One region of the Lysinibacillus sp. NPDC097214 genome, then DNA from elsewhere that is predicted to be linked to it. Evidence: predicted binding sites of a transcription regulator. Region 1 holds the regulator's gene; the other holds the start of a gene.

Region 1 (11,698 bases):
GCAGTTGCACACGATTTTGATCGACACCCGTTGCCATTCGTTTCGGATAATTAAAGCTTGTTGGTGTTACCAGTGACTGAATTTCAACTAGAATTGGCCTTGTACCTTCCATTGAGGCTACGATTGTTGACCCAGCCGCCCCTTGTGAACGCTCCTGTAGGAACAACTCAGACGGGTTTAACACTTCCTTTAAGCCCCCCTGAAGCATTTCAAAAATAGCAATTTCATTCGTAGAGCCAAAGCGGTTTTTTTGGCTGCGTAAAATACGGTGATTATGATGTCGTTCCCCTTCAAAATACAATACCGTATCAACCATATGCTCCAAAATACGTGGTCCTGCAATTTGTCCCTCTTTTGTTACATGTCCGACTAAAAATATGGCAATTCCTTTTGTTTTTGCAATTCGCATAAGTTCTGCTGTACATTCACGCACTTGCGATACACTACCCGGTGCACTTGTTACCTCTGGATGAAAAACAGTTTGAATAGAATCGACAATAACAAACTTTGGCTGCACATCATCAATGGTCTGATTTAAAAGCTCTAAATTCGTTTCAGAATATATATAAAGCTCCTGTGAGATCACTCCTAAACGTTCTGCACGCAGCTTTGTTTGACGGATGGATTCCTCACCAGAAATATAGAGCACACGATGTCCCTTGTTCGAAAGCAACGCAGATACTTGTAATAATAATGTCGACTTCCCTATCCCAGGATCTCCCCCAATTAACACAAGAGAACCTGGTACGATGCCTCCGCCTAATACTCGGTTAAGCTCACCCATTTCTGTTGCAACTCGCGATTCCTCAGCAGCTTCAATTTGCATAATAGGGAGAGCCTTTTGGGTAACCGTAGCAGAGTGTTGGAATGCACCTCGTGGCCCTTTTGCAACGACCTCCACCTCTTCGACCATCTTATTCCATTCCCCACATCCTGGACATCTTCCCATCCATTTTGCGGATTCATAACCACAGCTTGAACATACGAATTTTGTTTTTTTCTTTGCCAAATTACATCCACCTCGAATATTTGTTCTTATATTTATTATTGTACATAAAAAAAGACAGCTTGGCACTTAAAGCCTCGCTGTCTTTTTGAATCTCACGCTGCGGGAGAATTATTTAGAAGTAGAAACTTCCTCTTTTTTCTTTACAACAAACTCATCATTCACGTAATCAATGATCACTTGGTTGCCCTTCTCTACATTACCTTTCAACAGTTCTTCCGATAAACGGTCTTCTACTTGTTTTTGTAATGCACGACGTAGTGGGCGAGCACCGTATTGAGGATCGTAGCCTTCTTCTGCAATTTTTTCAAGAGCCGAATCCGTTAACTCTAACGAAATGTCTTGCTCTTTTAGACGTTTTGTTAAAGCATTCGCCATCATCGCTACGATTTCTTTTAAATGTTCTTTTTCTAGTGAGTGGAAGACGATCATTTCGTCGATACGGTTTAAGAATTCTGGGCGGAATGCTTTTTTCAGTTCCTCCAGCATTGTACCCTTCATATCTTTATACTTCGTATTCGTACCACCTACATTGAAGCCAAGGTTTTTCTGATATTTTAAAGCATCCGCACCAACGTTTGATGTCATAATAACAACTGTGTTGCGGAAATCCACCACGCGACCTTTAGAATCTGTTAAACGGCCATCTTCAAGTACTTGAAGTAAGATATTGAAAACATCTGGATGAGCCTTCTCAATCTCATCTAGTAATACTACAGAATATGGTTTACGACGAACCTTTTCTGTTAGTTGACCGCCATCATCAAAGCCTACATAGCCCGGAGGTGAACCAACTAAACGTGAAGTCGAATGTTTTTCCATGTACTCAGACATATCAACACGAATCATTGCGTCCTCATCGCCAAACATAACTTCCGCTAATGCTCTAGCAAGCTCTGTTTTACCAACCCCTGTAGGGCCTAAGAAAATAAATGAACCAATTGGTCGTTTCGGATCTTTCAAGCCAGCTCTTGCACGACGAATTGCGCGAGAAATTGCTTCTACCGCTTCTCCTTGACCTACAACACGTTTGTGTAACTCTTCTTCAAGTTGTAATAACTTAGAAGATTCTTCGGAAGCAATTTTTGATACTGGAATTCCAGTCCACATAGACACTACCGCTGCTACATCATCCACTGTCACTTTTGATTCGGCTTTCCCTTGCTCTTCTTTCCAATTTTTTCTCGTAGTTTCAATTTCATCTTTTAGTTTTTGCTCTGTATCTCTTAATGATGCTGCTTTTTCAAATTCTTGACCTGAGACAGCCGCATTCTTTTCAGAACGTACACTTTCAAGCTTATCTTCAAGTGCCTTTAAGTTTGGTGGCACTGCGAATGAACGTAAGCGTACTTTAGAACCTGCTTCATCAATTAAGTCGATCGCCTTATCTGGTAAGAATCGATCAGAAATATACCGGTCACTCATTTTTGCTGCCGCTTCAATTGCTTCATCTGTAATTTTCACACGGTGATGTGCTTCATAACGATCACGTAAGCCTTGAATAATTAGAATCGCTTCTTCTACAGTTGGTTCATCAACTTGAATTGGTTGGAAACGGCGCTCTAATGCCGCATCCTTCTCAATATATTTACGATACTCATCTAGTGTTGTTGCACCAATACATTGAAGCTCGCCACGTGCTAAAGATGGTTTTAAAATATTTGATGCATCAATGGCACCTTCTGCACCGCCGGCACCGATCAATGTATGCAATTCATCGATAAATAAAATTACATTACCAGCTTGGCGAATTTCATCCATTACTTTTTTCAAGCGATCCTCAAATTCACCGCGATATTTTGTTCCAGCAACAACAGTCCCCATATCAAGTGTCATAACACGTTTATCACGAAGAATTTCTGGCACTTCATTATTAATAATTTGCTGTGCTAAGCCTTCAGCAATAGCCGTTTTACCGACACCAGGCTCACCGATTAATACAGGGTTATTTTTTGTACGGCGAGAAAGAACCTCGATAACACGTGTAATCTCCTTGCTTCGACCAATGACCGGATCTAGAGTGCCTTCACGAGCAATTTGCGTTAAATCACGCGCAAGGCTATCTAATGTTGGTGTATTGGCAGCCTGTGCAGCTTGTTGACCAGATTGAGCATTGTCGTTATTGCCTAATAGCAATAGCACTTGCTGACGAGCTTTATTCAATCCGACACCGGCATTATTTAATACACGAGCCGCTATACCTTCACCTTCACGAATAAGCGCCAATAGTAAATGCTCTGTTCCAATATAGGAATGGCCTAATTTTCGTGATTCATCGACTGATAGCTCTATTACTTTTTTAGCTCGAGGTGTGTAGTGGACAATCGGGCCAACATCCTCTTTACCTTTTCCTACAAGCTCTTCAATACCTGCTTCAATCATTTGAGGGCTAATATCAATGGCTTCTAATGCTTTTGCAGCGATACCGCCACCTTCGCGGATAAGCCCTAAAAGAATATGCTCTGTTCCAATTGATTCGTGCTTCCAACGAATTGCCTCTTCTTGTGCAAGCTGTAATACTTTTTGTGCGCGTTGTGTAAAACGATTAAACATCAAATGAATCCTCTCCTTTTCCCCGAATAGTAGGCTTACTCATATTTTCGCGAGATAGTGCCTCACGAAGCATTTCAGCCCGTACGCGATCTCGCTTAGCAGGCGGCAAAACGTCCCCTGCATAATTCTGTAAAAACCCAGGTTGCATACTGACTACACATTCGTTTAATTTAGTCGCTTTAATACCTTCAATTAACTGTAAATCTACTCCTAAACGAACATTGGATAGACAGGTAGCAGCTTCCTCACTCGTTAAAATCCTGGCATATGTTAACGTACCTAAAGCACGGTACACACGGTCTTCTAGAGCAAGCTCTGCTTTTTCCATTAACTTGCTTCTTGCATGCCGTTCTTTTTGAATTATTTTTTCAGCGACACTTTGGATGTCCGCTAAAATGTCATCCTCTGTTTTTCCTAGTGTAATCTGATTTGACACTTGGTAAACGTTACCTATATTTTCGCTACCTTCTCCATATATTCCTCTTACCGTCATTCCTAATCGTGTCATTGCATTAATGATTTGATTCATCTGACCCGTGAGTGTAAGGGCTGGCAGGTGCATCATGACAGATGCTCGCAAACCAGTACCAATATTTGTCGGGCAACTTGTTAAATAACCAAATGTATCTCGGAATGCATAAGGCAAAGCTTTCTCTAAGGTACGATCAATTTTATTGGCCTGCTCGTATGCCTGTAGAAGTTGAAAACTCGCTGTCATACATTGAATGCGTAAATGGTCTTCTTCGTTCACCATAATGCTAATTGATTCGTCATCCGATAAGAGCATGGAGCCAACTTCCTCTTTTTTTGCAAGCTGAGGACTAATTAAATGTTTTTCTACAAGTATTTGACGTTGTAAAGGCGTTAAATCTTTAATAGCAAAATATGAATAATTTTCTTGAAGTTCTGTACTGTCCTTTATCGCATGTGTAACTGCCTGTTCTACATGTAATGCTTCATCCTCTGTAAAGGCTAATGGAAAACGATAACCATCTAAATTTCGAGCAAGGCGGATGCGTGTACTAATGACAATATCTGAATAATCGTCCTCCACACTCATCCATATTGGTGTAGCACGCTCTAAAAACGATTCAATCATCACGACACATCACCACCTTCAAATTGTACCTGCTTCTCAAGTTCCTTTGCTTCATCGCGAAGCTTAGCTGCCTCTTCAAATTGTTCTTTATCTACAGCAAGCTTCATACGTTTACGAATATCCTCAATTTGCTTTTTGATGACATAAACATTGCTTCGAGCACCGGGCATTTTCCCTATATGTTGAGGACCAGCCTGTATACGGTTAAAGAGCTTCGGTAAGTGCTCGCTAAAGGTGTCATAGCAGCTAGGGCATCCAAATTTACCTTCTTTTAAAAACTGTTTATACGTAAATCCACATTGTGGGCATGTTTGCGGTTGTGGCGGTGCTTGCTGCTTTTCACCCACTTTTTGTTGCTGCCATGTAGGTGAGCCAAACCAATTGGATAATAGCTGTTGAATAGATACTGGCTCTTGCTTAAATTCAGCATGAAATGGATGGAACTGCGAGGCGCAGACGTCACAATAATGATGCTCCACCTTTTGACCACTTTGAACTTGTGTTACAGTAACTGTCGCATTACGCTGCTTACAATGTTCGCAAATCATTTCCATCACCTCTTTTACTTTTGCTGTTCATATTTAATCGTTGTTAGCATCGCTCGTAAAATTTTTGCTCGAATATGATCCCGTAATGGGAGTTGCAAATCGATAGTTGAGCGATCAACTGCTGCTAATATTATTTTCGCTTCTCGCCTTGAAATTACCTGCTCATCAATTAGTCGATAAACTAAATCTTCTGCCATTATTTGCGATGCCCCACCTTCTATTTGCCTGAGGACATCATCGATTAGATCAATTTGTGAATTCGCGCGGACACGTAAAATTCGAATGTATCCACCACCACCACGTTTGCTTTCAACAAGGTAACCTCGTTCGGCAGTAAATCTTGTATTAATTACATAATTTATTTGTGAGGGCACGCACTGAAATTTATCTGCGATTTCACTACGTTTTATTTCAATATGCCCCTCTCCACCTAATTCAAGTACTTGCTTTAAGTAGCCTTCTATGATGTCTGATATATTACGCATTTTAGGAATACACCTCGCTTACTACACTGACTTTGACTATCTTTGACTTTCTTTGAGTATATTATACAAAACGCTTGAAAATAATTGCAATTATTTCGCACACAGAAAAAATCCGCCGAGTGCTTTAGCTATAAGATACCCTTATCAGCAAAAGAAAAAACGCAAGCATATGCAATTAGCATATACTTGCGTCTATAAAAATTATACCCAACGACCAACAATTGGATAACGCCAAGGCTCATCAGATAAAGCCTTCACAATACCGATAATTGGCGCAATAAAATAGATAATCCCGAAAACAATTAAGAACGGTATACCAATGAGCAGGAAGCTTAAAATACCCGAAATTGTAAGTAATACCACCATCACAACTTGGAACAATAAGGCCTGCACAGAAATGCTCTTTACCTCTTCTTCCGAACTAATTAAGAAAAATATTATAGGTACTAACCATGGCGCAAAAAATGCACTTGCGTGTATGATTACCTTAGACCATTTAGTTTCCATTTATATCAACCCTTCCATATAATTTTTTTATTTTATGTACTATCTTTTACGGAACTACGCCTTAAATAGTTTCAACTTTGAATTGGATTTATAAAATTTTTTGAAAGGCATGTGATACTTGATGGAATTTAATAACACACTTGCAAATGAATATGAAAAAGGTATTCGTCGCACGCTACCTAGCTACGATGCCATGCTGCGCTTAACACAAACCTTTTATCAATCTGCATTACCTGAGAACGCTGAATTTTTAGTAGTTGGCTCCGGAAGCGGTAATGAAATTTTACAGCTCGCTGAGAAAAGACCTCATTGGTCATTTGTTGGTATCGATCCGTCAGAAGCGATGCTACAAATAGCTGGCGAACGTTTAAAATCTCTACCTAATAATATTTCTTTATATCAAGGAACTATACTGGATACAAAGTTACCTTCAGTAAAATTTGATGCAGCCAGCTGTGTACTAGTGCTTCATTTTATACAAGATGACCAAGAGAAGCTTGCAACATTAAAAAAAACAGCAAATAATTTAAAGCCTGGTGCTCCATTTGTGCTCGTCTCAAAATACGGGCAGCCGGGTACCTTAGAAACCGAGCTACAATTTGATTTATGGCGTGCTTATTGGCTACAGCATACAAAGCTATCACCATCAGACGTAGCGGAAATGGAGAAATCCATACGTTCTCTTTCATTTATGCGTGAAGAAGACATTTTATCACTATTACAGCAGGCAGGCTTTACAAAACCATCTAGATTCTTTGCCACTACTTTATTTGGCGGTTGGATATGTTATAAAGAAAACGTATAAAATCATTTAGGATAGAATTAAAAGAATTGAGGTGAATGCTGTGATACGCACTATTGGAATTACAAAAGATCAAAAACTTATAAAGGAATTTCCGCTTGAAGATATACACAAAAACGAATTTGAATGGTACTGGGTCGATTTTAATTGTCCGACCGATGAGGAAGAACAACTGTTAGATACATTTTTCCATTTCCACCCACTCGCTATAGAAGATTGTTTAATGCGTTTACAGCGGCCAAAGCTCGATTTTTATGATGATTTCCATTTCTTTGTTATTCAAAGGATGAACGAAGAATTAACAGCTGAGGAAGTAAATATTTTTGTTTCTAATAAATTCATTGTCACATTCCACAAAAATGGAGCACCGGAAATAGATCGAGTACAAATGATGTTAGAAAAACAGCCGAAAAATTGGGAACGTGGCACAGTATATTTAACGTACCAGGTAATCGATAAAATTGTTGATAACTATTTCCCACTTGTTTATAAAATTGAGGATCATTTAAATACACTTGAAGATGAGCTTACCTATCAAAGTAACCCCAATGCTATGAAAATTGTATTTGAATTCCGTAGTGATTTGCTCGATTTAAGGCGCACCATTTTACCAATGCGTGATTTATTATATCGTATCCTTAACTCTTATCGATTTTCACTAAAAAAATCAGAACGAGCTTATTTCGGAGATATTTACGACCATCTGCTAAAACTCACCGAAATGATCGAATCTAATCGCGAGCTCACTGCTGATATGCGTGATAGCTATATGGCGATGAGCTCTACTCGCATGAATGGCATTATGATGACCTTAACAATTGTTTCAACAATCTTTATTCCCCTAACATTTATTGCCGGTGTTTATGGAATGAATTTTGACCATATGCCCGAGCTACATGGGAAGTATAGCTACTTTATCGTACTCGGAATTATGATTTTTATCGCATTATTTATGCTGGCAATCTTTAAACTTAAAGGCTGGTTCAATTTATTTAAAACTTAAAAGTCATCGTTTATCCTTGGATATAACGTCACAACCCGAACCACAGGACCGGAGTGACAAGTAGATTGAAACCAAGCCCGGAAAAAGCGTCTCTTAGCTTGGAAATCAACCATTTATTCTTTTGTCGACATGCTAAAGGCACCTTAGAGATTTTTCTAAGGTGCCTTTCACTGTTAGTAAGGACCGCGATCATCAATTTTATTTTCACCTTGCTGTGGAAATAAAAAGTATGCAAGTACCCCAGATACTAATGTTGCACAGATAGTAATTAATAGTTGATCTAAGTCTGGTACTTCTGCATAGTAGTTTCTTAACATGTACACCGACCCTATTGCTACAATTACCATAACCGGAATGACAAATTTGAAACGTTTCTTCTCCATATAATACCTCCTCAAAACTATTGTTACGTTCAAGCTAAACAGTTCGTATTTTACAGGTTTCCTATTTCAAATTCAATTTACCTATTACCTTTTTAGTAGTCTATTTCATGACTTTTCATCGACAATCATCTATTAATTGATAAAAAAATATAGAAATAAACTAAAATTTCAACCAAATATAGTACAAAAAATAGTAGAATATATTAAATACTATATATTCCGCAAATTAACAACCCAAGTAATTTAATAGGTATTTAGTTTACTATTTTATACATAATACGGACCTAAGAAATGGAGCAAACAACGATGAGTTGGTTTACAAAAAAGAACGATTCTAGCTACTCAATTACATTAGTACCTGAAAATTATAAGAGCGATGTACAATTGGATGTATCAAACTATCCAAACCTTCAAAAACAGTTACAGCTTTTAGATTTAACAATTGAGGATTTAGCCATCATTAAACAACTACAGCCTTTAGCTAAGGATTTAGTTCCTAAAATGGTGGATCAATTTTATGCAGCCATTAGTTTGAGCCAAGATTTGTTAGAAATTATAAACAGAACGTCACAAATCGAGCGTTTAAAAGTTACTTTACATAAACATTTGAGTGATATTTTTGAAAGTCGTATTAATGACTCTTATATTAATGAACGAAAGGCAATTGCCGAAACTCATGTTCGAATTGGTCTACAATCGAAGTGGTATATCGCCTCATTCCAATCATTAACAACGACCTTTACACGCTTTACAAATGAGTTAGATGTATCGAAAGATGATGCAATCCGTGCAATCAATGCCTTTTGCAAAATCATTAACTTCGAGCAGCAGCTTGTAATCGAAGCCTATGAAAAAGAAGAGGAACGCATTCGTGCAGTAGACGGTGAAACAAAACATGCACTTGTTACGACCATTCAAAAAACGGCAGAGGAACTTAATGCGATTAGTGAAGAAACAGCAGCTTCTTTATTAGTCATTTCCTCTCAAACAGATGATATCGCAGTAGCTACAAAGCAAGGTTTAACCTTCGTTGCTGATACACAGGAAAAATCCAGACGTGGACAGCAGCAGCTGCAAGATCAAAATGATTTAATACAGGTAATTTTACAAAGTGTAAACAGTCTCGATGTTACGATGAACCAGTTACGCACATCTTCTCAAAAAATATCGGAAATTGTAGGACTGGTGACAGGAATTGCCGATCAAACGAACTTATTAGCACTGAATGCTTCTATCGAGGCAGCCCGAGCAGGTGAACATGGTAAAGGCTTTGCTGTTGTTGCAGAGGAAGTTCGTAAGCTTGCTGAAGAAACAAAAAATGCGGTACAAAATGTTTCTCATCTCATTAAAGAAACAGAAAGTAATATTACAACAATGTCGACTTCGGTTATTAACGTTGATCAAAAGATTCAACATAGCGTAGATACGCAAAACAGTTTATCTAAATCGTTTAATGATATCGCCGATGCTGTTTCTGGGATTCAACAGCAGTATGTAAATACATCAAGAGATATTTCAGCCATCTCTAATTTGATTACTGAACTGTCACAAGGCGCTACACTTGTTTCTTCTTCTTCCGATTCACTTATTAACGTGGTAAATGAATTACAAATGTAAGTACGAAAAAGGGAAACTGACAGCATACGTCAATTTCCCTTTTTATTTTTAATGCGGTAACGCACGTTTTTGTTTACGATGTTCGCGTCTTGCTGGGCCCGTTTCAAACAGACGTTTTTCTGCATCTGTTTCAGGATAAATTGCTGGAACTGGCTTAGGTTTACCTTCATCATCTACTGCAACCATCGTTACAAAGGATTCCGTCGTTAATTTCTCCTCACCAGTTTCAATGTTTCGTGAAATAACTCGAACATAAACTTCCATTGAAGAACGTCCAGTTGACGAAACAATACTTTCAATTTCTAAAACAGCCCCTACATGTGCTGGCGATAAAAAATCAACCGAATCAATAGATGCTGTGACTACAAGCCCTTTTGCATGCTTCATTGCTGTAATAGCAGCAATTTCATCAATATAAGCTAACACTCTTCCACCAAAAATGGAGTTGTGATTATTTGTATCTGGCGGTAGTACGAGACGCGTTTGAACAGTACGTGACTGGCCCATCGGTATTGCGTTGTTTGACATAATTCTTGCAACTTCCCTTCATGAATGTTCTTTCGTCATCGTATCGCAGAACAAGGGTTGATGCAAATTAGAACGATTTTTTCATTGTAATAAATTTCATATCTGTCATTTCCTCGATTGCCCACTTAATGCCCTCACGTCCGTAGCCACTCATTTTTATGCCACCGTATGGCATATTATCAACCCTGAATGTCGGAATATCATTAATCATAACAGCACCGGCCTGTAATTCATCCGCTGCGTGTAATGCATCTTGTAATACATTCGTATATATTCCAGCATTTAAGCCAAGTTCCGACTCATTCACTAGTCGAATAGCGTCATCTAATGTTTCATATGAAACAATTGAGACGATTGGCGCGAATGTTTCCTGACAAACAATTTTCATATCCGCCGTCACATTCGTCATTACAGTCGGCGTTAAAGTACGTTCCGTAAATGTTCCTCCCGTAGCAACTACCGCCCCTTGTGACTTGGCTTCCTCAATCCATTGACGAATACGTTCAACTTCTTTTGGGTTAATCATTGCACTAACATCGGTAGTTGTATCTAGTGGATCACCTACCACTAATTTCTCTGTCTCAGCTACAAACGCCTTTGTAAATTCATCCACAATAGATGTGTGTACATAAATTCGTTGTAAGGAGATACAAACTTGTCCAGCAAAATTAAAGGCACCACTGACACAACGCGAAATAATTTTATCAATTGGTGTCGATGGCTCGACAATTACTGCCGCATTGGAACCAAGTTCTAAAGTGACTTTACGCAAACCTACTTTTTCTTTAATACCCAATCCAACCTTACCGCTTCCCGTGAATGTCACCTTTTTCACAAGCGGGTGAGTCACAAGTGTATCACTTAGCTCCCCACCGCTACCTGTAATAATTTGAAGCGCACCATTAGGTAGACCTGCTTGCTGGAAAATCTCCGCCATCACGATAGAACTTAATGGCGTTTGCGTCGCTGGCTTTAATACAACCGTATTTCCAACTGCAAAGGCAGGACCTAATTTATGTGCCACTAAATTAAAAGGAAAATTAAAGGGTGTAATCGCTGAAATTACACCTAGAGGTTCTCGCTTTGTCCAGCCAATACGATCTCCTGCCCCAGGTGCAGCATCCATCGGTACCGTTTCACCCTTTGCTTGCTTAGCTCCCTCTGCAG
Region 2 (11,698 bases), on a different contig from region 1:
ATGCATTCTAATGTGCAATGTTTCTCCTGGTAATACCTCACCTCGAAGCAATTCTTTTGCAACCGCAGTTTCAATATAACGTTGCACGAAGCGTTTTAATGGTCTTGCGCCGAACTGAGCATCTGCTCCTTGTTCTACAACCCAATCAACTACATTTTGTTCTACTAGTAAAGTAATGTCTTGCTCTGCAACTCGTTTGACAAGCTGTTCGATATATTTCCATGCAATGGCTGTAAAATGCTCATCTGTTAGTGCATGGAACATAATAATATCATCCATACGATTTAATAGCTCTGGTTTAAAATGTTGACGTAGTGCAGCCATCACTAAATCTTCAACAGCAGCATCGTCTTCTTTTGCTTCCATTAAATAGCTTGAGCCAATATTAGAAGTTAAAATGACCACTGCATTCGTAAAGTTAACCATACGCCCTTGACTATCAGTGATGCGCCCATCATCTAAAATTTGTAGTAAAATATTCGCTACATCAGGATGGGCCTTTTCAATTTCATCTAATAATACAACTGAATATGGATTGCGGCGAACAGCTTCTGTTAATTGCCCACCTTCCTCATAGCCAACATAGCCTGGAGGTGCCCCTACAAGACGTGATACGCTATGTTTCTCCATATACTCACTCATATCAATGCGAATAAAATGATCCTCAGAATCAAACAACTGTGCAGCTAGTGCCTTCGCAAGCTCTGTTTTACCAACACCTGTTGGACCAAGGAATAAAAAGCTACCAATTGGTCGATGCGGATCCTTGATACCTGCTCGAGCACGCCATACCGCTTCTGTAACAAGCTGTACAGCATTATCTTGTCCAATTACACGCTCATGCAATGTATCTTTTAAGCGCAGTAATTTTTCACGCTCACCTTCTACTAATTTCGTCACTGGTATTCCTGTCCAGCGCGAAACGATTGATGCGATTTCATCAGCTGTTACCTCTTCACGTAAAATTCGTGATTCCGTACCATTCTCTAATTGTTTTTCCATCTCTTGAATTTCCTTTTCAAGTGTAGGAATTTTCCCATGACGTAGCTCAGCTGCTTTATTTAAATCATATTTACTTTCTGCTTCATCTAAGTCACGGCGGTATTTATCAAGTTTTTCACGCTTTTTCTGAATGCCATGTAACGCTTCTTTTTCGGTTTCCCATTGTTTACGCATGCCCTCAGAGGATTCTTTGAGCTTTGTTAATTCCTCACTGAGTTGCTCTAGACGCTTTTTACTTGCCTCGTCTTTTTCTTTACGCAATGCTTGCTCCTCAATTTCGAGCTGCATAATACGGCGCGTTACCGCATCCAATTCCTGTGGCATGGAATCAATTTCTGTTCGAATCATCGCACATGCTTCATCGATTAAATCGATCGCCTTATCTGGTAGGAAACGCTCTGTAATATAGCGATTGGAAAGCTCTGCTGCCGCTACAATCGCACGGTCATGAATACGTACTGCATGATGTAATTCAAAACGCTCTTTCAAGCCTCGTAATATGGAAACTGTATCTTCAATAGATGGCTCTCGTACAAGCACCTGCTGGAAACGACGCTCTAAAGCAGGATCTTTTTCAATATACATACGGTATTCATCTAATGTTGTAGCCCCAATACAATGTAGCTCACCTCGTGCAAGCATTGGCTTTAGCATATTCCCAGCGTCCATTGCACCATCCGTTTTACCTGCCCCAACAATTGTATGAATTTCATCGATAAATAAAATAATGCGCCCCTCTGATTCTTTTACTTCTTTTAATACACCTTTTAAACGCTCTTCAAATTGACCACGATAACTAGCACCTGCTATTAAGGCACTCATATCCAACTCATACAGTATGCAGTCCTTTAACCCTTCAGGAACATCGCCCTTTACTATACGTTGGGCTAATCCTTCTACAATAGCTGTTTTACCAACCCCCGGCTCACCTATTAAGACAGGGTTATTTTTCGTTTTGCGTGTTAAAATGCGAATGACATTACGAATTTCTTCATCACGGCCGATAACCGGGTCCATTTTACCGTTTTTTACTTCTTCTATTAAATTACGTCCGAATTGTTCTAATGGTTTTTTGTCATTTGTTTGTTGAAATTGCATATTTAGCACTCCTTTTCAATAATGTTAAGCGGAATCCCGTTTGCCATTCTATTTCGTAAAAAATGTTTGACCTTTTTTGACTAACTTTATTTTACAACATACGACAAACCTTAGCAAAGAATTAGCCCTAAAATTTCTTCACTTATATCTGGAAAATTACGTTATAATAAAACTATGTTGTTTCTTATATTTAGTAAATTGTTCACCTGATTTTGTAATAATTAAACAATTTTTACAAAAAGAAAGAGATGTGTTGAAGATATGGCTATTATGGATAATATACAAGAGAAATTTCACGATCTTTTTCAAAAGCACGGTGTTTTTATTAAAGTGAATAAGGATAGTAAAATTTTTTTAGAGGGCAAACGGGCGAACGAAATTTATTATATAAAAACAGGAGCTATCTCAATTAGTCAGGAAACCGAGAATGCGAAGGAATTAACCATTCGTATTTGTGGTCCTGATAGTATCATTGGAGAAAGCTCATTATTTTGTAACCTTACGTATAATTCGATGACTGCTAAAGTATTAGAGCCCTCCAGTTTATATGTTCTAAGCCGTGAATCATTGGAACTTTTACTAGTGGAACAACCTATTTTAATGGTGGAATATATGAAGTGGTTGCAAACAGAAAATTTAAAGCATCAAAGTCGTTTGCGCGATTTGATTTTAAATGGGAAAAAGGGCGCTTTATTTTCAACGCTTATCCGTCTTTCGAATACTTATGGGAAGCCTTTAGAAAATGGCACTATTTATATTGACTTCCCGTTAACAAATACAGAAATCGCTAATTTATGTGCGACGAGTCGAGAGATGATTAATCGCATGCTGAATGACTTAAAGAAGCACAATATTATATCTTTCGAAAAAGGTTACATAACCATTCACGATCTAAAATTTTTAAAGGATGAAATCGCCTGTGAGAATTGTCCGTTACAAATATGTCGTATTGATTAATAGGCTACATGTTAAATCCCCGCTTATGAGTTATAAGCGGGGATTTTATGTTCTATTATGATGGCACTTCTGCAAAGCGAGGGGGTGATTTCCGTTCCAGGCTACTCGCTTTCCTGTGGGCGAGCGTCGAGCCGCTTCCTCCGCTAAAGGAACTAAGGCTAAATGCGTCACTTCCTGTGACAATGCCTTCGTGACCAACATCCTGTTGGCCTCAGGGTCTCGCCTGTCTCGCTTTCCCACGGGAGTCAAGTAGCCTTCCACTCCAATCAGCGATACCGAAGAACTTTTATAAATTTTATGTATTTCAAAATTGGACACTATGACGACGCATCATAATTGAACAGAATAGACCTAAAACAGTGACGTAATTGTACATTGTCGTTGCTGTCTCAAGACGAAACTCTTTTGCTAAAGTTGCGTTTTATCACTTACATTAAAACGACATACCAGAGGATACATGCAATGTGAATCAGTTGATTGGAGTGGAGACTGGGCGACTCCTTGGGGATCAGCAATAGAGGAACGAAGGCTAAAACCATCACATCCTGTGATAACGCCTTCGTGACCAACATCATGTTGGCCCGAGACCCTGCAGCGCAGCGAAGCGGCTCATCGGACGCCCCCAGGAAAGCGCCCAGTCGGAACGGAAATCAACCTCTCGCTTTGCCAAATATCCTATTTTCAGATGCCATCTTAATTTGTTAATACACTAGTTTTTAGACAAAAAAAATCCCCGCTTACTGTTATAAGCAGGGATTTTTCATTGTGCTTTAAGTGGACTTAGCGTACACCTAATGCCATTTTTGCATAGCGTGACATTCTATCTTTTGACCAAGGTGGATTCCATACAATATTGACATTTGTACTTTTTACCTCTGGAAGCTCACTTAATGCTGTATTCACTTGATCAACAATAACAGGTCCCATTGGGCAGCCCATAGACGTTAACGTCATTGTAACGGTTGCTGCACCCTCTTCATCTAACTCTACATCATATACTAAACCTAAGTTGACGATATCAATACCCAGCTCAGGGTCAATTACATTTTCTAATGCACCGAACATGCTGTCTTTCATATCTTGATCCATCTGTATTTCTCCTTCCGTCACAGTGTTAACTTAATCATAGCAGATGCATCTTATTATGCCAAATGCTGTGCAAGCCATTCAGTTGCTGCTAGCATACCATCACGTGACACAGCATGACCTGCTTTCTTATTAGCTAAAAATTTCAAGTTTTCTGGATTCGTTACATAATATTTACGTAAAGTTAAATAAAAATTATACGTTTCATTGAAAGGTACAGTTTTATCTAACTCCCCATGCCAAAATAGAACTGGTCGTCCTGCAAATTTTTCTGGTGTTAGACTAACATCATATTTAGCTAGAAGTTCATTCGTTTGTTGTACTTCTTCTTCGGACATTGGCAAATTCACACCGTTTTTAGCGAATTGCTGTAATTGATACTCCGCTAATTTAGTAAAACTTGGTGCACCCATACATACTGCTGCTGTTTTGATCCAATCATAACGCTTTAAACAACCTGATGTTACAATTCCACCCATTGATGTACCAGCAACGCCAATTTGATCATTCACTAATAATTTTTTATTCTTTAATTCATTATATAATTGTTCAACTTCATGAATAGAATTTAAAACAATATCCCAAAAGTGTAAGCTCAATTGCATCTCAGTCAGGCCTTCACTACGGTCTCCATGTAATTTTGCATCTGGTAATAGGACACGCACCCCTCTGCCTACTAATTGATATGCATAATGTAAGTTATGTTCTTTTGCACTCGTGAAACCATGTAAAAAAATTACTACCGGGGTTTCTTCATTCATATTTTCCGTATGTATATGTAATAAAGGAATGTTTCCCCACAATTCTTTCTCAACAATCATCTTTGTCACTCCCAACTTTTGTCTCATCTTTATGTTAGCAAACTTTTTTCACTGTGACAAAATTTTGACGAATGGTTTACAAAACGATACTATTCAAATTATAAGAAAGGGGCAATGAGCTATGAAACCGCATTTAATCGTTTTGGACTTAGATGGTACGTTATTAACGGACCAACAACAAATTTCAGCAAAAACTAAAAAAACATTATTGCAGGCAAAGGAACAAGGCCATCAAGTTATGATTGCTACCGGTCGTCCTTATCGTGCGAGTGATATTTACTATCACGAGCTTGGCCTTACAACGCCCATCGTGAATTTTAATGGTGCTTACGTCCACCATCCAAAAAATGCTGCTTGGCAGACTAAGCATACTCCTATTGATTTAAGCGTAGTGCATGATGTTGTCGATTCTATCAATAGCTATGAATATGAAAATATTATTGCTGAGGTTAAGGACGATATTTATGTGCATACAGAGGATTCAAGGATATTAAATATATTTAATATGGGGAATCCTAAAATTACTCTTGGGGATCTCTATACCCATTTACTTGATAACCCTACTAGTTTACTGATTCAAGCGAATGACGTGAATTCAATGATTATTCGTGATCATTTACATGCTGTTCATGCAGAGGTCATTGAACATCGTCGTTGGGGTGCGCCACTTCATATTATTGAGATTGTTCGCCGTGGCTTAAATAAAGCTGTAGGTATCGCTCATGTAGCAAAGGATTTAGGTATCCCACGCGAGCGTATTATTGCATTCGGTGATGAAGACAATGATTTAGAAATGATTGATTATGCCGGTATTGGTGTAGCAATGGGCAATGGCATCCCTGCTTTAAAAAATATTGCCAACGAAATTACGACAACCAATAATGACGATGGTATTGCTAAATTACTCATCGAACGCTTGAGATTATCCTAGTCAAGTAGTAATGGCTCCTCACCAAAAGTTGTGGATGACATTTGTTAAAACCTATGCCATGTATGAAAGTTGATTGGAGTGAAGGCTGGGCGACTCCTCGGGGATCAGCGTCAGAGGAACGAAGGCTAAAACCATCACATCCTGTGATAACGCCTTCGTGACCAACATCCTGTTGCCCCGACGCCCCCAGGAAGCTTTGCTCTGTGCGAAAGCGTAGCGACAGCAACAACAAATGTTTTATCTGCGCGAAAGCGTAGCGGCAGCGACAAAGCGCCCAGCCGGAACGGAAATCAACACACGTTTTAGTGATGAGCCCATTTTTTTCAGCTTAACTTTATTCAGGAGTACCCTTTATTCAATGAGTACTTATTGAATAAACTTAAAAATACATCACTATTTCCTAGGTTGCATTTATACTGAAACTCGAACTCGATATGATAATATATCTATATAACATTTTACTTGGAAGTAGTTTCGAGAAATATAGAGTGGAAAGTGAAAGCTCGACACGTGTTCACCTGTTATATAGTATAGGTATTTGAAAACTTTCATATAGAGTTAAAAGAATGTTAAATTAGGGGGACAAATGATGAAAATTTTTACTGATAGTGGATGTGATTTACCAAAGTCTTACTACGAAGAAAACAATATTGAACTTCTTCCACTACGAGTGCAAGTGAACAATAATGAATATGATGATGTCATTTCGATTGATTCCAAAGAAATTTACGATGCTATTCGTCAAGGTGCTCGCCCAAAAACATCCCAAGTATCACCAGAGCTATTTCTTAAGCATTTCGAAAATCTAGCGAAAAATGAAGAGGAAGGAATCTATATTGCCTTTTCATCGGAGTTATCAGGCACCTATAATACTGCGGTCATGATTCGCAATCAAGTACAGGAGCAATATCCATCCCTTAAATTAGCTATTATCGATTCTAAATGTGCTTCACTAGGTTTCGGCCTAGTAGTTGAAGAAGCCGTTCGCCTTCGAAATACAGGTGCTTCACTGGAAGAAATCGAAGCAAAAATTACAGCCCTTACCCCACAAATGGAGCACTTATTTACGGTAGAGGATTTAGATTACCTTGCTAAAGGTGGGCGTGTATCTAAAGCAAGCGCATTTCTTGGGGGGCTCCTAAGCATTAAACCCATTTTAAATGTAGAGGATGGTAAACTTGTGCCGATTGAAAAATCTCGCGGACGCAAAAAAGCCATTGCTCGCATGTTAGATTTAATGCAGGCGCGCGGTGATAATTTTTCTGAGAAAGTTGTTGGTATTAGCCATAGCGATGATGTGGAATTTGCCAACGAAGTAAAGGCTTCTATCCAAGAAAGATTTTCACCAAAAGCCATTCAAGTAACAATGATCGGTTCAGCTATCGGCTCACACGTAGGACCCGGTACAATCGCCATCTTCTTTACGAATAAAAGCTATCAAGCTTAACAAAAATCCCCTCCGCACTAAAAACGTGTTGAGGGGATTTATCATTTAATCCTGCATAAACTGCCTTGATTAAGGTTTTATTTTAGAGTATCTTGCTCTTTACGTCGTACTTTACCTCGTCTAATAATAACAACTACAAATCCTATGAATATAAGCCATACTAATCCTAGTGCTACCATATAAGGTACATTAAAACCTTCATCATTTCTAACTTGATAAATCTCTACCATTTCACGATCTAAAATAATCGGATAAACATCTTTTTCATTAATACGAACTTTTTCTTCATGTATAATACCATTTAACATTTTACCTTCACCAAGCTGAGCAGGTGTTAAATCAATGCGTTGTGTTTTACTAGTATTATTAACCATGATGACCCATTTCTCTTTATCGGACGTACGTGTAAATACAAGTAGGCCATTTTCATTTGTGAGAACTTCAAAATCACCATTACGTAATGTCTCAGATTTATTACGTAAAGATTGGACATTTTTAATATAGTCGATTAATTCTGTATCTGTTTTAAAGTTATATGTTTGGTGCGTGTCTGGCTTTGTTTCCCCGTTCATCGCAATTTCTGTACCATATTGTACAACTGGAATTCCTGGCATCATAAATAAAGCACCCATCGCCATTTTCAATCGCGTTGGTGGGAACATATTTTCTGCTGCAGAATCAAATGTAAAACGACGCGTTTCTAGCGTATCAATCATAATCTGAGTTGGTTTCTTACCTGTTAAAGGTTCCATCAACTTAGTAGAATCCATATCAACATTTTTAAAGATATTACGGTAAATATCAGCTGAAGCTTTAGAAAAGCTTGCATCAAAGTTTGCATCACTTTCTTCATTTGAAATCACATAGAGTGATTTTTTCGTATCCTTTAATGCTTTAATCACTGCATTGATAAATTCTGTATCAGCACCAGCAATATTTGTTAATCGCACCCCACCAACATCATATGTAGAGACAAAATCTGTTGCTGATTTAATAAGTGCTTCTTGTACATCTTTGTTTGTTAAGTCCCACTGTACTTGTCCATTATTTGTTGAGGCAATCCAATCCTTTTTCGCTGGATCTTTTGCCCACTCATGATTCGGACTTACATTGTTTAATGGAAAATCAACCATGACCGCTACATTTTTAGCTTTATAGGCTTCAATGACACTTTGAAACTCCTCAGATGTCCCAAAATGACGCTCAATTGTAGAATAGCTCGTCGGCATCGATCCATCATATTTCTCAGTAGCAAAAATCGGGCCAATAGAAGCGATTGTAAAGCCCATCTCTCCGATAAATTTTAGTTTATCCTGTAAACCTGCAAAATCGCCTCCTGCAAATTTAGTAGCGTCTTGCGTATTTGTATCAAAATCGTTAGTGCCCGAACCATTAAAGAAACGGTCAACGAGTAAATCATAGATGCTTTCTTCTGCAATCGTTCTTGTCGACGCTTCATCAGCATGTGCAACTGGTGTAGCGCTTACTAATGAAGTTGCTAGTAAAAGCGATGCAGCTGTCGCACTTATCCACTTTTTGAATTTCACTATTATTCCCTCTCTTTCAAACCAATCCTTCGTCATTTTACCAAATAAAATAGTCCCCTCGCTATCATTTCAAAATATTTTCCGAAAATGACAAAATGAATTACGACAAAAAGGTGTCAACTTCGCCATTAAATACAATTCATCGACTTGGTTGCGGGACCCGATCAGTTTTCTGATCCACTCGAGCACTTCTTCGGCATACCCGATCAGTTCTCTGATCAATTCTCTGATCGACCTAAGCAATTTCATCTTCCCCAAAAAATAAAAAGCCGTGAAGCGAAAACTTCACGACTTTTACAAAATTATGCTAAGAAATCTTGACCCATTGGTAATTTGAAGCCAAGGAACAATGTAATCAATAAGAATACTGCAAATAAAATCCAAAACATGCCTGTTGGTTTATTTTTCTTTTGACGAACTAATACCATTTCCATCATACCAATGACTAAAATACCACCTATGAATTTAAAGCCATAGAGCATACCCATACCATAATCCATGCCTTTAATGAATAGTGCCCCACCAGTGATGATAATCAAAATGTAGAATAAACGTAATGTCATATGTAAGCCTTTTGACTGCTTGCCCATTAATGCTGCAATTAAAAAGATTACGATTGCAACTACCCAAGTAGTAATATGCAAATGCGTTTGGCTAGTTAAGAAACTCATTATTGTCCCACCTCATATTCTTTTTTCTATCAAACTCTATCCTACCATGTGATGGAAAGGGTTTCAAACATTACAATAGTGTTCATAGAATATACTTAAAAATCCGCGGAGGTAAACTCACGCGGATTTGAAAAAATTATTCAAAATGATTCACTAAAGTACCGATGCCTTGGATAGACACTTTCACAGTATCACCAGCTTTTAAGAATTGTGGCGGATTCATGCCTTTGCCAACACCCGCTGGAGTACCCGTTAAAATAACATCACCTGGCTCTAATGTAACATGCTGAGATAAGATGGATACTAATGATTCTACAGTGAACATCATATCTTTTGTTGAGCCATTTTGACGTACTTCGTCGTTCACTTTTGTTACAACTGTTAAATCTTGTGGATTCGGAATTTCATCTTTTGTTACAAGGTAAGGTCCAAGTGGACAAGTTCCATCCAAGCTTTTTCCTAAGAAGAATTGCTTATGTTTTTCTTGTAAATCACGAGCTGTTAAATCATTGGCAATCGTGTAGCCAAATACATAATCGTATGCTAAGTTTTTCGGAATATTTTTACCACGTTTACCAATAACAATCGCTAATTCGCCTTCATAATCCATTTTAGATGAAAGATCGGCATGAACAGAAATTGTTTGGCCATCAGCAGCAATAGCAGTCGGAGATTTTGTAAATACCATTAAATCTGTTGGAGCTGCCTCTGCACCCATTTCTTTAGCATGTTCATCATAGTTTTTCCCAATACACATAATGTTTTTTGGTGTACGTGGAATCGGTGATAACCACTCGATCACTGTAAATTCACGTTTGAAGCTCTCAGCACGGTCTGATTTTTCAGCGGCTTCTACTAATTTACGAATCTGTTCAACAAAATCAAAGCCTAGAGCAATGCCATCTACAATTGAACTTGAAAAAGAAGGGAGAACTTGAAGTTCATTTTGAATAGCGAGTACATCCCATACCGCTTCTTCTTTTTTTACTTTTGGTCCAAAGCTTACATGTCCACCTAATTTAAATGATAAAATTTTCATGATTTCCAGAGCTCCTTCTTTTTTTTACATAATACAACAAAATTATAGAAATTGCCTTACTTTTGCGAAAACTATTTTTATTCTTATTAAGTCGTGGGCTCATCACCGTAACGTGGGTTGATTTCCGTTCTGGCTGGGCGCTTTGTTGCTGCCGCTTCGCTTTCGCACAGTTAAAACATTTGCCGCTGACGCTTCGCTTTCGCGCAGAGCAGAGCTTCCTGGGGGCGTCGGGGCAACAGGATGTTGGTCACGAAGGCGTTATCACAGGACGTGATGCTTTTAGCTTTCGTTCCCCTCCCGCTTCGCTCCAGGGTCTCGGGCCAACACGATGTTGATCACGAAGGCGTTATCACAGGATGTGATGGTTTTAGCCTTTGTTCCTCTATCGCTGATCCCCAAGGAGTCGCCCAACCTCTACTACAATCAACATATATATAACATACGTTTTAACAAATGCTATCCCACGCTTTTGATAATGAGCCAAATCGCAATAAATTATTCTTATTATACAAGACGTATTCATTCACTTTATGTTGCCCTCACATTGAAGATGAATGCTGATTTCCCGCTTTTTGCACGAGAGTCAAGCCCTCAACAATTATCCTGCTTTAGTCTTCGCCTTATAAGTTAATTTGCGCCATAAAGCCTCTAACGGACCTTGTTGCCATTTCGCTAGCCAAATTTCTGCCACAACCATTTGTACAATAATAATACTGACTGCAATTAGCACGCCTGTTGCGACGCTTACTTTTCCATACCAGCCAAATCCAAATTGATAAAATAGACATGTTCCAATGACCGATTGAAGCATGTACATCGTTAACGACATGCGCCCTATTTTCGCAAAAGGACTAAGCAATTTTGGTACAACTGGAAGTAAACAAAGTAAAACAATGAGCCCAATATAGCCTACTGCTAAAATTGGACCACCTATGTATACTTTCAAGTAGTCTAATAAATACGTACGCGTAAACATGATTGGTGAGCTCTTAATAAAAATACCAATTGCTAACCCAGCTATTGCTAATGCCAGCCATAGCCATTTAAGTTCCTTCGCTCGTTCTACTAAACGCCATTTAGAGGCTGCGGCACCAATTAA

The links. The regulator CtsR, encoded in region 1, represses protease genes until heat stress. The targets are predictions, from matches to a motif close to ATGGTCAATAAAGGTCAAACA.
Region 2: ACQKMI_RS15155 (ATP-dependent Clp protease ATP-binding subunit) is a predicted target of CtsR. The motif match lies at 2,164-2,184, and genes of this name have one in related genera.

Annotation. Positions count from the first base shown of each region.
Region 1 is NZ_JBNNSS010000008.1:121,842-133,539, reverse strand. It holds gene radA (DNA repair protein RadA) at 1-1,009, opposite strand, end outside; gene ACQKMI_RS18140 (ATP-dependent Clp protease ATP-binding subunit) at 1,118-3,562, opposite strand; gene ACQKMI_RS18135 (protein arginine kinase) at 3,552-4,661, opposite strand; gene ACQKMI_RS18130 (UvrB/UvrC motif-containing protein) at 4,658-5,206, opposite strand; gene ACQKMI_RS18125 (CtsR family transcriptional regulator) at 5,221-5,691, opposite strand; gene ACQKMI_RS18120 (DUF4870 domain-containing protein) at 5,893-6,198, opposite strand; gene ACQKMI_RS18115 (class I SAM-dependent methyltransferase) at 6,320-7,003, shown strand; gene corA (magnesium/cobalt transporter CorA) at 7,044-8,003, shown strand; gene ACQKMI_RS18105 (hypothetical protein) at 8,177-8,386, opposite strand; gene ACQKMI_RS18100 (protoglobin domain-containing protein) at 8,693-10,003, shown strand; gene ACQKMI_RS18095 (acyl-CoA thioesterase) at 10,052-10,531, opposite strand; gene ACQKMI_RS18090 (aldehyde dehydrogenase family protein) at 10,599-11,698, opposite strand, start outside.
Region 2 is NZ_JBNNSS010000006.1:89,403-101,100, forward strand. It holds gene ACQKMI_RS15155 (ATP-dependent Clp protease ATP-binding subunit) at 1-2,100, opposite strand, end outside; gene ACQKMI_RS15160 (Crp/Fnr family transcriptional regulator) at 2,371-3,057, shown strand; gene ACQKMI_RS15165 (metal-sulfur cluster assembly factor) at 3,838-4,146, opposite strand; gene ACQKMI_RS15170 (prolyl oligopeptidase family serine peptidase) at 4,200-4,964, opposite strand; gene ACQKMI_RS15175 (Cof-type HAD-IIB family hydrolase) at 5,086-5,895, shown strand; gene ACQKMI_RS15180 (DegV family protein) at 6,485-7,342, shown strand; gene ACQKMI_RS15185 (alpha-amylase family glycosyl hydrolase) at 7,420-8,889, opposite strand; gene ACQKMI_RS15190 (YisL family protein) at 9,192-9,560, opposite strand; gene ACQKMI_RS15195 (fumarylacetoacetate hydrolase family protein) at 9,697-10,599, opposite strand; gene ACQKMI_RS15200 (DUF418 domain-containing protein) at 11,198-11,698, opposite strand, start outside.